One region of the Peribacillus sp. NPDC006672 genome, then DNA from elsewhere that is predicted to be linked to it. Evidence: riboswitches for the same ligand, from Rfam matches in the RefSeq annotation. Region 1 holds a riboswitch; each other region holds the start of a gene.

Region 1 (3,516 bases):
AAAGATATCGTCTTTAACTGTCTCGATATTTGCTAATTCGCCTTCAAGTGCCGCTTGTACCATTGCGCGAGTGTAAGCAAGTTTCATACGGCTGCCAGTTCCGTATGCACCGCCAGTCCATCCAGTGTTGACAAGGTATACCTTTGCGTTGTGCTCGTCAATTTTATCTCCAAGCATTTCAGCATAGCGTGTAGCGGGAAGCGGTAAGAATGGTGAACCGAAACATGTTGAAAATGTAGCTTCCGGTGAAGTTACTCCTCTTTCAGTACCAGCCAATTTACTTGTGTACCCACTTAGGAAATGGAACATTGCCTGTTCCTTGGAAAGCTTGCTGATTGGAGGCAGTACGCCTGAAGCATCAGCTGTTAAGAAAATGATTGTATTTGGGTGTCCTGCGATACTTGGGCTCACGATGTTATCGATCGCTTGCATTTGGTATGCAGCACGAGTGTTTTCTGTTAGTGAACTATCATCGTAGTTTGCTTCACGTGTTTCAGGATCAACAACTACGTTTTCCAATACGGCACCGAAACGGATCGCATCGAAAATTTGTGGTTCTTTTTCGCGTGAAAGGTTGATCGTTTTCGCATAGCATCCGCCTTCGATGTTGAATACACCGTTAGAAGACCAGCCGTGCTCGTCATCGCCAATCAGTTTACGATTAGTGTCTGCGGATAACGTTGTTTTACCTGTACCGGACAGTCCGAAGAATAAAGCGACGTCCCCTTCACGTCCTACGTTAGCAGAGCAATGCATTGGAAGGATTCCAGCCTCTGGAAGTAAGTAGTTCATGATTGAGAAGATCGATTTTTTCATTTCTCCTGCATATTCCGTTCCGCCGATAAGGATGGTGCGGCGTTCAAATGAAACGATGATGAAAGTTTCAGAAGAAGTTCCGTCCACTTCTGGATCTGCTTTGAAATTAGGTGCAGAAAGTATTGTGAATTCTGATTCGTGACCCCTTAGTTCCTCTTCGTTTGGACGGATGAACAAAGTATGGGCGAAAAGATTATGCCATGCATATTCATTAACAACTTGGATAGGAAGGCGTGATGATTCGTCTGCACCAGCGAAACCTTTGAAAACAAAAATCTCTTCTTTTGCTTTTAGGTAGTCAACTACTTTATTATATAGTTTATTGAACACATCTTCGGAAATTGGCTTGTTCACTGAACCCCAATCTACTTTGTCTTTAACAGATGCTTCTTCCACGATATATTTATCTTTAGGTGAACGGCCAGTATATTTGCCGGTTTCAGCTTTTACTGCGCCAGTTGATGTTAAAACGCCTTCGTTTCTGCTTAATACTTTTTCAACCAATTGAGGAACTGAAAGTTGAGTTTGTACATTGTTTCCTGTTAATAATTGGTGTAACTCATTAGAAACATCTACAGAATTCATATATGAGGTACCTTCCTTTGTTTAAGTTTTATATTACAATTAGTATAACACATTCATTTAAATAGTCTATACTATTTATTTTTTTTTGTGATAATTTTCAACTGGCCGCATTAATCAATTTAAATGGGAAGGAACCGAGTCAGGATGATCGCATATACTTTCAAGGAAGTGATTTTCATTGCATCATAATTTTGAATGGGAAATCATGATGCCTTTCCAATTCTTATTCTCAATGTTCTATTATTAATGGCAATTTTCATCATTTCTATTCGCCCTGACTTGGTAACCCTTTAAAGACGTTGAACCAATACGTGTTTTCACGTGAACGCCATTCTGGGGGGAATGTTCTTTTGAAAAGCATTGACAAATTCCAACCAGATACGATAATATGTTAAATTGTACGGATTCTCTTATCCCGAGTTGGTGGAGGGACAGGCCCTTTGAAACCCAGCAACCTGCCATATTGAACTTGACTCCAAGATCGATTGCCGAAAATAAAGCGATGGTTCTTCAAGGAATAGTGGTGATGGTGCTAACCTGAGCAAGGTAAAAAACCCTTGAACGATAAGAGTGAAAGGATAGAAGACAGAATTTTAAACCTTTCCTCATTTGCCAGGGAAGGTTTTTGTGTTTTTATAAGTAATTCTGTGTCTATAGTTGAAACTAATGAGGGAAACGAGTTCCGTAAAAAATCAGGCTTATGCCTACAACATACTAACTTCCAAGGGGGAAATATGATGTCAAAGAAACGTCTATTTACTTCTGAATCTGTTACAGAGGGCCATCCGGACAAGATTTGTGATCAGATTTCAGATTCCATTTTAGATGCTATCCTTGCTAAGGATGCAAATGCACGTGTTGCTTGCGAAACAAGTGTAACAACAGGTCTTGTACTTGTTGCTGGAGAAATTACAACATCCGCTTACGTGGATATTCCGCGTATCGTTCGTGATACGATTGCAGGAATTGGCTACACACGTGCGAAATACGGTTTCGATGCTGAAACTTGTGCTGTATTGAGTTCAATTGATGAGCAGTCTGCCGATATCGCGGCTGGCGTCGATAAAGCATTGGAAGCTCGTGAAGGAAACATGTCAGAGGAAGAAATCGATGCAATCGGTGCAGGGGACCAAGGTCTTATGTTCGGATTTGCCTGTAATGAAACTGAAGAGCTTATGCCGCTTCCGATCTCATTGGCACATAAACTTTCATTCCGCCTGGCTCAAGTTCGTAAAGATGAAACGCTTGCTTACTTACGCCCTGATGGTAAAACACAGGTAACTGTGGAGTATGATGAGAATAACCGTCCTGTACGTGTAGATACGATCGTTATCTCTACACAGCATGATTCAGAAATTACGCTTGAACAAATTCAAGCAGATTTAAAAGAACATGTGATTAAAGCAGTTGTTCCAGCTGAATTGATTGATGCTGAAACTAAGTACTTTATCAACCCGACTGGCCGTTTCGTAATTGGCGGACCTCAAGGGGATGCTGGTCTTACTGGACGTAAAATCATCGTTGATACTTACGGCGGATACGCTCGTCACGGCGGCGGTGCATTCTCTGGTAAGGATGCTACTAAAGTTGACCGTTCTGCGGCATATGCTGCTCGTTACGTTGCGAAAAACATCGTAGCAGCTGGCCTTGCTGACAAAGCGGAAGTTCAATTGGCATACGCAATTGGTGTGGCAGAGCCCGTATCAATCTCGATTGATACGTTCGGAACTGGTACTGTTAGCGAAGAAGTCCTTGTTGACCTAGTTCGCGCTAACTTCGACCTTCGTCCAGCCGGTATCATCAAAATGCTTGATCTTCGTCGCCCGATATACAAACAAACAGCTGCATACGGACACTTTGGCCGTACAGATGTCGATCTTCCATGGGAACGCACAGATAAAGCAGAAACATTAAAAGCACAAGCATAATCCATAAATGAAAAGGTGTCCCGCTTATAGCGGACACCTTTTTTTATTGATTAATTTTGAGAGAATAATTCGAAATCCCATATAGAAATTCACTAACGTGTATACTCGTGAATTTAGTGCGTATACTTGTGAGATTGGTGCGTATACTCGTGAATTTGGCTCGTATACTTGTGAGATGGTGCATATA
Region 2 (3,516 bases), on a different contig from region 1:
TGTTTGCACCATGATAAACAAAATTCTGGAAAATAAAGAACAGTTTTCGATATTATTTCGGGAAACGCAATTCGATCAAGATATTTCAAAGCAATATGTGGATCAGATTTTCAAGGCGAATGCCAGACATGTAGAAATACAAAAGAGAATAGATAGCGGAGAGATACACTATATTTCTGATATTATCCTATTTAATGTAGGGATCATTTCTTTCACATTGGCATTATCCACTCATTATGAGATTCATCAACAGAAAAAGGAACCATATTTTACTGCTGAGCGAATTAAGAGCATTGCTCAACTTTTGGTTTATGGTATACATGGAAAAAAAAATCATACATAATGTAACGGTCATATTAAAGGCATGAACATCAAGCCGTAAATATGACCGTTTTATTTTTAATGGGAAGCGATCATTCTTGTTGACGAAGTCAATTTGTGAATTAAATAAACCGAGTGTAAGATTTGACTTATATTTTTCAGACTATTACGATAAATGCATACTGCATGATATGACATTATGAGGATCTTATCTGGAAATCATGTTACATGGAGGGGATTTATAATGAGCGAAATCGTAATTTTATCAGGAAGTCCAGCGGTTCCATCAAGAACGGACATATCACTAAAACATATTCAATCTTTAGTTGAAAACGAAGGATTTACCACAACTTATTACTCAATTACGGATTTCTCAGCAGATGATTTATTCGAGGGGAGGTATAATAGCGAAGATATTTTAAAGCTTTCAGAAAAAATTCAAGAAGCTAGAGGAATTATTATTGGTTCACCAGTATATAAGGCCTCATATACAGGTGTATTGAAAGCCTTGATTGATTTGCTGCCAGAAGGGGCTTTTAAGGGAAAGCCAGTACTGCCAATTATGATTGGCGGAAGTAACAGGCATTTACTGGCGATTGACTATGCGCTTAAACCATTAATTTCAATATTGAAAGGCGAGCCGTTGCAGGGCATATATTTTGTGGATAAGGAAATAGATAAACAGAATTCAGAAAACCCGATAAATGATTTGAATTTAGTTGATCGAGTTCAAAGTCAGGTTCAGGAATTTGTAGAAGCGATTCAATTAAGAAATTAAGACTGCAGCGACTTCAACAAAAGGACTGGAATTCGAATAATTATTTTTTTAAATAATGCTAGACGTCAATAATAGGCTAATTAATGAAAATAGGCTCATTTTTTTGGAGACTTTATCTAAAAAAACGAGTCTATTTTCGTATTTAAATGAACATAAAATCATAAATGGAATAGTGTGTATAAAAATAACAGTTCATCCATTATATTAAACCAAGTTATTTTATAAGAAAACTCCATTGACAAGGATTTAATATGTGTTAATATTTAAAATAATAAAACTTATCCAGAGTGACGGAGGGAATTGGCCCTTTGAAGTCCAGCAACCTGCATGATATGCAAGGTGCTACCTCCAACAAAATGTTGATCATTTTGGAAGATAAGGTAATGAATATTTACCTTGGAATCTTTCTATTATGGAAAGATTTTTGTTTTTCGAAAAAATCATTGGCAAACCATAACAATGTAAGGTTGTTTGGAATTATATAAATTTAAGAAATTCATTAATCAGCGTCGAAAATAAGATATTCACGGAATTTCTTAAAGGGGGAACAGGTTTGGATAAAGAGAATCAGCTTGTAGAAATATTTGAACGACTTCAAGAAATGCTTAATTCAATGAAATATGGATCCATTACACTTATTGTTCAAGATGGTAAAATCATTCAAATGGAAAGAAATGAAAAACTAAGAATTAAATAAGGTATCTGCTGACTAGAAAAACTAGAGGCGGGTTTAACTGATATAAAGAGAGTATTGGTTAGATTCGTCTCTTTTTCCTAAGCTTATATAAACTCGAGAAGAATACAACGGGTATTGATCCACAGTTACTCTAACCTGTGAAAGATAGAGCAAGTTCTTAGAGGGGGCAATAAAGTTGGCTGCATTAATAAATTATGAAAATTTCAACACCGGGGATTTACCTATATTTCCTGAAGATAGTGAGACAAAAGGTGCTTTGGAAGTTCTGCAATGGGCGAATGAACAATATGGAAACAAACTCATTTATGCCTGTAGTTTTGGTATTGAAGGAATTGTGCTTACGGATTTATTAGCGAAGGTCAACCCTTCGGCAAAAATTGTTTTTCTGGATACTGATGTACATTTCGAGGAAACTTACCAACTGATCGATCAAGTGAAAAAGCGATATCCAAAGCTTTCGATCGAAATGAAGAAACCTGCCTTGACGCTTGAGGAACAAGCAGCGGAATATGGGGATGAATTATGGCTTAGTGATTCCAATAAGTGTTGTAACATTCGAAAAATAATTCCGCTTACTGATGTGCTTTCAAATGCAACAGCCTGGCTTTCGGGACTGCGGAGGGAGCAATCCGAAACAAGAGCTCTGACCGAGTATATCAACAAGGATAATAAGTTCAAATCGATTAAAATATGTCCACTCATTCATTGGACATGGAAAGATGTTTGGCGTTATGCTCACAAAAATGGACTTCCATATAATATCCTGCATGATAATGGATATCCGAGCATTGGCTGTAAAACGTGTACGGCACCCGCCATCAATGCCGATGACTTACGCTCAGGGCGTTGGCAAGGAGCGCAAAAAACAGAATGCGGATTGCATTTATCTTAAAATAAATAGAAATCATAGGGGGAAATTAGCATGACAATCAGTCTACCGCACGGAGGAACATTAATCGATCTTTGGGAACCAAAATATGATTTTAGTAAAATAACAAAGTCAATCGAAATTGATGAAATAGCATTAAGTGACCTTGAATTGATTGGCACTGGTGCCTACAGTCCGATTAAAGGATTCTTTACGAAAAGTGACTATGAGGCAGTTGTCAAGGATATGAGGCTTAACAGCGGCCATGTTTGGAGCATCCCGATTACGCTGCCTTTGACTGAAGAAGCTGCAGAAACCCTTACTATAGGTGAAGAAGTAACGTTGACTCATGAAGGTGAAACATATGGGGTTCTATCCGTTTCCGATATTTACACTCCAGATAAGCAATTGGAAGCGACATTAGTATATCAAACTGATGATGAGAAGCATCCTGGAGTGAAAAATTTATATAACCGCGGCGATGTATATGTCGGCGGGGAAATAAAGTTGATTAAGAGAATAGAGCGTCCGCTATTTCAAGCTCATTATTTGGACCCAGTTGAGACAAGGAAAGCTTTTGCTGAAAAAGGCTGGGAAACGGTTGTCGGATTCCAAACGAGGAACCCGGTTCACCGTGCGCATGAATACATTCAAAAGACAGCGTTGGAGATTGTCGATGGCTTATTCTTAAACCCTCTTGTAGGGGCCACTAAATCCGATGACATTCCGGCAGATGTACGAATGGAGAGCTATAAAGTGCTGCTTGAAAAATATTATCCCAAGAATCGTGTCTCCCTTGCGGTTTTCCCTGCTGCCATGCGTTATGCAGGACCAAGGGAAGCCATTTTCCAT
Region 3 (3,516 bases), on a different contig from region 1:
GGACTAAGACCCATTGTCACTAGTTTAATCCTCTTTGCAGCGATCAGTTTTGCCCTTTCCAATCATATGATAGCTATGAACTTTTCATGGCATACGATAAGCTTATTACTCGTTTTTGGATTATCATTATTTGCCCTATTGAAATTACGCTGGCATCCAGCCTATATCCTTATTCTTTCTGGATTAGTTGGTGTTGTCTTTTATTCATAACGACTCATTTTTCAGGTGCAAACGTTCAACACACTTCCATGTAATCTCTAAATCTGAAACGATATTTGTTCAAATGGAAACATTATCAAACTAACATATTTTTCCAAATTGTGAGATGGTACAACCTGAGTTTCGTGATTTTGTGGAAATGAAGGATGAACGTGGATTATCCGCCGTCCATCAATATGGACCGGAACTAGGCAGTTATTTTGATGATGGGCAAAAGTTGGTTCCATAAATTAAAGAAATATCAGGCAGGAGAATTCGAATTTATAGTTCAGATGAGGAGCGACTTTGTTACTTTCTAAACATTAATATTTATCATGCATAAGAGCGAGGATGTCTTCGCTTTTTTATTGTCTTTTGCCTATGTTTTAGTATTTTTAACCATACAAGCAACACCCTGAATCCAATGATTCAGGGTGTTTTTTCATAATTATTCTCATTTTAAGAAGTACGTTCCTTCGTTTCATCATTACCCGACTTAAACCGTGGAAAACCAATCAAGATGGCAACGATTCCACAAAGTCCAATAAGTATTGGGTAATATGAATATGGCAAGATGCTTATAGGGGAAATCTTTGCTATCCCTGCTGCAACAAGCAGTTGTGCCCCATATGGAATCAACCCTTGGACGCAACAGGCAAAAACGTCAAGCAAGCTCGCCGATTTACGTGGATCAATCCCATACTTCTCGGCAATATTTTTGGCAAGTGGTCCGGCAATGATAATCGAAATCGTGTTATTTGCCGTTGAAAGGTTCGTCAAACCAACAAGCCCGGCAATGCTAAATTCCGCTCCTTTTTTTGATTTGCTATTTCGGGTCACAAGGTGGAGTAAATAATCGATGCCACCATTATGTTTGATTACAGCTACCATACCCGCTATTAAAATGGCAAGGAAGGCGATTTCATACATTCCCGCCATTCCTTCCCCAACTTTTTGAATAACACCCAATGGTTGATAACTTCCATCAGCCAAGCCGATAATTCCGGCAAATACGATGCCGATGGAAAGGACCAGGAACACATTGACTCCTGCCAATGCAGTGATTAAAACGCAAAGATATGGAAGGATCTTCACCCAATTATAAGAATGTTGGGAGATGTCGGCCTGTTCACCCATCGTTAAAATTCCTAGGATGGCACATGTGATGATGGCAGCAGGTAAAACGATGAAAAAATTCACTTTAAACTTATCCTTCATTTTCGTTCCCTGTGTTCGAACTGCAGCGATTGTCGTATCCGAAATGAAGGAAAGGTTATCCCCAAACATAGCACCACCAATAACGGCCGCCATTGAAAGGGCAAGCGAAATATCTGTTTGCTCACTAATTCCAACCCCAATAGGTGCTAGGGCAACAATCGTTCCCGTGCTTGTCCCCATAGATAAAGAAATAAAACAAGCAATAATGAAAATCCCAACCATTAATAGATTTTGCGGAAAAACAGCTAAGGCAAGATTCACTGTTGATTCAACTGCCCCCATGCCACTTGCAACTTTGGAAAAAGCGCCGGCCAAAAGGAAAATGATAACCATTAACATAATATTGGAATCCCCGGCACCTTTACAGAAGATTTCAACCTTTTGATTGAAAGTCTCTTTCCGATTCATTGCCAATGCAGCTGCTGATGCAATTGAAATCGCAACAATCACCGGAAATGAATAAAAATCTTTAGTGATGATTCCGGAACCTATAAATAAAATTAAAAAAACGACAAATGGGATCAATGCCCAGGGATTCCCTTTATTGTTTGCACTCATGATGAACACCTCTTTTTATTTTTCCCATGACATGTGTCACAGCCCTTATTCTTTTAACAGTTTTTGCGAATAGCGCTAATAATAACCTGACATTCCTACTAATGGAATCCACACCTTAAAACTGTCAGCATAAAAAAAGACCTCTTCCATTTAACAACAACAAGAAGAGGTCTTTTAATTTATAAAAAACGCCCTCCTTATCTTTCAGGCAAAAAATAGCCTGCTGGATTTGGCACAGCACTCCTATTAAGTCTGCTGCCGAGACATCTTCGGGCCAGTCCCTCCGTCTCTCTTGATAAGAAGATTTAAATTATATAATGATATTATCAATATCGATTTCCACTAGAAAAAAAGCAGGCTGAAAACTTGCTGAACCGCTCCAAGTTTACATGATCCCCTCTCGGGAAGTGACATTGAAGCCATATTGAAAAGCAAATATAAGAGTACAGCATTTTATGTATTTTCGCAAGGTTTAGTTTATAAGTATTTCACATGTGGACCTTAATATTATAAATGGACTTTTACATGTGCAGTAAATAAGATTTTTTCAATAATGATTTACTTGTTATAGTCGGATCATGCCCCAAATTCTGTCTTTTTATCAGAAAGGAACTAAAATAAAAAGAGGTCTAATGAAAAGACCTCTCAGCAAATTTGTTGTATCAGGTTAGGTGAATTATTTTTAGTTGAGTTCACATCAGTCGATACCTCAAATGCTTCCATCTGTTCAGAATCGAATGATTTTAAATACTGCTGCAGATATGCAGGATCATTAATGGACGGATTCAACCAATTCTTTTCATCTTCAGGCTTAAGGATGACAGGCATACGATCATGAATGCTGGCCACTAGCTCATTAGGAACGGTCGTTATAACTGAGCACGAATAAATGTTGATGCCCTCTGGAGATTTCCAGGATTCCCAGAGACCGGCCATACCAAATGGAGCATGATTCTTAAGCTTTATTCGCATGGGTATTTTTCGCTCGGGTTCCTTCTTCCACTCATAAAAGGAATCAGCGATTATCAAGCATCGTTTCATCTTATACGCATTCTTGAAGCTTGCCTTCTCAGCAATGGATTCCGCTCTGGCATTGATCATTTTATAGCCCACTTTTTCATCTTTTGCCCAAAAAGGAATGAGTCCCCACCGAAGATATCCAAGTCGATTCCTAGCCCCGTCATTAATGACGGAGAGCACGGAGTGGGAAGGTGCAATATTGTAACTGAATTGGTATTCTTTATCAAATGATCCTTGAATATCGAACCGGTCTTTTATTTCTTCAATGTCAGTGAAAAGGGTGAAACGTCCGCACATAATATCGCCTACCGTTTTAAGATTTATTACAGTGTAACAAATGGAACGGGCAGGTACAAATCAGCGTTCTAAAATCCTGATGTCGGTAAATGGTTGATTAAATAATTCGCTGGAAATCAAAAGTGTGCCAAGGACTTCTCTTTCATCTTCAGCTTTAATGATTTCCGACAAAATTAAGGTACTGCCATTCCTGACCGTTACATTATATTCATTCATAGGATCCCC
Region 4 (3,516 bases), on a different contig from region 1:
CTTGCTTCCGATGTTTTTGCTTCTTTATAAGCTAATTCAAATGCCTCGTGGGCTTCTAAATAATTTTCCTCATTCAACTGACTTTTTCCCAAATCCAGATTGGAATCATAATTCCTTGTTACGCAGCCTGAAGCAATCAACATAAAAAAAATAACCATGAATGATCTCTTCACTACATCACTCCTCACTTTTCCAAAGATACTCTCCCATATTATTCTATAAATCCATCATAAACCCTTTGATTAAAATTCCGATACCTCTATTTCCTATCATTTTCATTAAAGAAATGTTGATTTTTATGATTATTTTTTTACAAAAAGCGGTACAGAATAGATAAACGGTTGAAAGGATGATGAGCAGAATGAGACAGGATAAACAGACCTATCATGTCGATTTGGTCAGCGGCGACGTACTCGGACAAAAACTTGAAGAGAATCCGAGCTTCACTGTACATGCAACTGATGAAGAACTGGCAGAATTGAAACAATGCTTGGAGGAACACCGGACAGATGACCTGGAGGCATATGCCCGTTCACATGTGCCCTACCTTCTCTATCATCATGACCGGGCAAATGATAAATACGATGCAGCCATGAAAAGACTTTATGCCCTCATTTATAAATTAGGGGATGCAACGGCACGAAACCATATAGAAGAAATCGGCATATTGAAAGATAACAAATTCGAGGGAAAAGAAGAAGTGCAAAAGTTCAAATAAGAATTATGACAGAACCTGAAATTCAAAGGTTCTGTTTTTTTATGAAAGACCCCTAAAGGGGATATGGGGGCATGACTTTAGCTTTGAAATTTGTTTTAAGTGAAAATAAGTTGTTGTTATCCACTAATAATATTATGATGGCATTCTAAATAAAAATCGGAGGTATCTTATATGTTTTTATTTGGGGCCATTATCATTTATCTTTGCTTAGCATTTTTCTGGACGTTTTTATTCAGCCTTTTCAAAAAGAGACTTTATGTTTTTATTGCACCTTTCAGTATTTTGGTCATATCGCTTTTATTATTTGGTTTAGGCAGTGCAACACCTTTGGCAGTCGATTCATCAACTAGGGAGCCGCTGCACCCACTTTCTCAACCCTCAGCTTCTTATACACTAACGTCATTTGCGGTTATCGCACTAGCTCCGCCTTCTTTTATACTTGCTTTTGTCATCTTTATTATAAGAGGTAAAAAAGTAAAATGAAGACGATACATAAACGCCCCCGCCCCAATGGGTGCCAACGAAAAAATCCTGTTGCATATCCAACAGGATTTTTTTCAATCTTTATTCAAAATTCACAATGACAGGATTCTTCTTTGGCCCGATGAAACCGTGGCCCCTTTTGTATAGGTAAGGGCAATTCCCTGGATAATGAACATCGTAGCCAACGTCATCAGCATGTCGGGAATTCTCAATTTAACGATCATGAATGAATTCAATGCCCCTACGACTAGTGAGGCACCGATTGCAGCTCGACCCGCACGGATAAAAGTGGCTTCACGAGTGACTTTAAAATTTATGAATGCGAGGACTGTTCAGATTGCCCATTGAAATCGCGTTGCACAAAGGCAGAAGGAAATCGTCAGGTGCATTATAACCCGATTTATGAAGAACTAAAAACGAAAGCAAAAGTGAACCTTTGGTCTGAATCAAATGCACAAATCTACGCTCGACGAAAAATCGAGGTTGAGAATGTTTTTGGTCACATCAATGGCAATAGATCGTTCCGTCGGTTTTTACTTCGGGGCTTGCCGAAAGTCCAAAACGGAGGTTGTCATTGTGGCTATGGCCCATATTCTACTGAAAGTAGCTGGCCTTCGAAAGCTACTCTCAACAAAGAATTATAAAAGTAGAAAAACAGGTGAAGGAAAACGAATTGTTTTTCTTCACCTGTTCTATTTTAGGGACTTATTAGACAGTCCCTTAATCAGCTGTATTGCAGACTTATCCCTCTCTTATCTGTCAAAACATTTCTGTTTTGCAGGATTTAACACCAATTCCTAATGGAACGGTTGCTGGGCATCTTAGGGCCATTCCCTCCGCCACTCTTGATAAGAGAATATACGTTTTTCGTAATTATCACTTTATAGGGATATAGTCGCAAGTCAATAGTTTTTTGAATATTTGAAATGTTCCCTGCTATTTTATTTTCTTTGAAGCTGGGCTAGACGCTTTTTCTCAATTTTTTCAAGTCTCTCCAACTGACGTAGTTTCACTTCGAACACAGTAATCGGATCACGGTAAACTTCCGGATTTTCTTTCATATGCTCCAATGCAGCCTGGTAGTCTTTGATTTCTGTCTGCGTTTGCTCTATCGTTTTTTGAAGTAAGGCAAATGAGCTGCGATAGAAAAGTGAGATGTCCCGATCCAAAGATTTTTCAAACAATCCAAATTGGGTAAGGAAGCGTTCAGTGATCATTTCCGCAACATCCTGATAATCTTCACTTTCCAAGTATTTCTTATAACGATTGTACATATTGGCTTTATTTTGCGGTATTGCCCCAAACAGCTTCCCTGCTCCTTTAAGCAGCAATTGTGATGGAGTCCTGCGCAAAAGGATATTAACGTTTTCGATGCGGATACTGCTTGTCATCCGGTCGGCATCACGGCGCCAGTCATCCAATACCCTAAAGTCACCTGACAGCGTTATCCGTTCTTCTTTGTATAATTCATTGAATCCGGCACTCATCTCATCCATAAACTGTTGGCTTTGCGAGAACTCCATTTGGGAACTAGCAATCCAATCTTGAAGAGAACGGTAATATTGAGGCATGATCTTGTCAGAAATGAATGCTTGAATCCGCTCATTCATTTCATGGTTCAGCTGTATATGGACCTGACTGAAATCACTGCTTTCCGTTAACGATTTAGAGCAATCCCTCAGTAATTCCGGAATTTTAGAAGAAAGCTGACTTTTAACTTCATCCTTAAGCACACGGTACGACCTTATGATATTTTCACTTTTTTCTTTTTCCAAATCAGCCAATTGATTGACCGCGCCATTCAATTTGACTTCCATCTGTTCATTCCAAGAGATGGAATGCTCGCATTTCCGTTCATTGGCTGCTCGTTTTTCTAACAGATAAGATAAAGTTTTACGAATGAAAGCAAGAATTTTTTCAGATCTTCTTTCTTTCCAATTATCATCTTGATAATTGGATTGAAGGAATGCTGAAAGGTCCTTCAACTGCTGCTTGCTGTCATAAAGTTTGGAGAAAGCGAACACTTTCGCATTCGGGAAATATGCATTCACTTTATCCCATGTTTCGTCTTCCATCCGGACCGCGACTTGATCACTGTATATCGTATCCATTTTATTTAATAAGAAATGAATCGGCAGTTTCGGAGCCATCATTTGAATTTCCAATAACAGGTCCCGTTCACTACCGGTGAAAGGCGCCCGGGCATCAAGAACGAACATCAGGCCATCACTGCCATGTAAATAGCCTTGGAAATCTGATTCCACGCTTTTTTCCCCATTGAACCCCGGTGTATCCAATAATCGCAGACGATTATT

What was found. Region 1 has a riboswitch for S-adenosylmethionine ahead of metK (methionine adenosyltransferase). Riboswitches for the same ligand answer to the same signal wherever they lie in the genome.
Region 2: it holds a riboswitch for S-adenosylmethionine, as region 1 does, so the genes downstream of both, ACQKKK_RS10530 (YezD family protein) here and metK (methionine adenosyltransferase) in region 1, are expected to answer to the same signal.
Region 3: it holds a riboswitch for S-adenosylmethionine, as region 1 does, so the genes downstream of both, ACQKKK_RS13465 (Na+/H+ antiporter NhaC family protein) here and metK (methionine adenosyltransferase) in region 1, are expected to answer to the same signal.
Region 4: it holds a riboswitch for S-adenosylmethionine, as region 1 does, so the genes downstream of both, ACQKKK_RS24880 (ABC transporter permease) here and metK (methionine adenosyltransferase) in region 1, are expected to answer to the same signal.

Annotation. Positions count from the first base shown of each region.
Region 1 is NZ_JBNNOR010000013.1:38,529-42,044, forward strand. It holds gene pckA (phosphoenolpyruvate carboxykinase (ATP)) at 1-1,401, opposite strand, end outside; SAM riboswitch class I at 1,809-1,972, shown strand; gene metK (methionine adenosyltransferase) at 2,136-3,329, shown strand.
Region 2 is NZ_JBNNOR010000005.1:228,390-231,905, forward strand. It holds gene ACQKKK_RS10520 (TetR/AcrR family transcriptional regulator) at 1-343, shown strand, start outside; gene ssuE (NADPH-dependent FMN reductase) at 566-1,099, shown strand; SAM riboswitch class I at 1,375-1,481, shown strand; gene ACQKKK_RS10530 (YezD family protein) at 1,680-1,796, shown strand; gene ACQKKK_RS10535 (phosphoadenylyl-sulfate reductase) at 1,984-2,688, shown strand; gene sat (sulfate adenylyltransferase) at 2,719-3,516, shown strand, end outside.
Region 3 is NZ_JBNNOR010000007.1:153,748-157,263, forward strand. It holds gene ACQKKK_RS13460 (chromate transporter) at 1-210, shown strand, start outside; gene ACQKKK_RS13465 (Na+/H+ antiporter NhaC family protein) at 658-1,974, opposite strand; SAM riboswitch class I at 2,169-2,276, opposite strand; gene ACQKKK_RS13470 (SOS response-associated peptidase) at 2,620-3,291, opposite strand; gene ACQKKK_RS13475 (hypothetical protein) at 3,352-3,507, opposite strand.
Region 4 is NZ_JBNNOR010000027.1:41,975-45,490, reverse strand. It holds gene ACQKKK_RS24895 (hypothetical protein) at 1-173, opposite strand, end outside; gene ACQKKK_RS24890 (hydrolase) at 362-718, shown strand; gene ACQKKK_RS24885 (hypothetical protein) at 890-1,201, shown strand; partial or broken gene ACQKKK_RS24880 (ABC transporter permease) at 1,324-1,470, opposite strand; gene ACQKKK_RS24875 (transposase) at 1,513-1,845, shown strand; SAM riboswitch class I at 1,951-2,056, opposite strand; gene ACQKKK_RS24870 (GTPase domain-containing protein) at 2,143-3,516, opposite strand, start outside.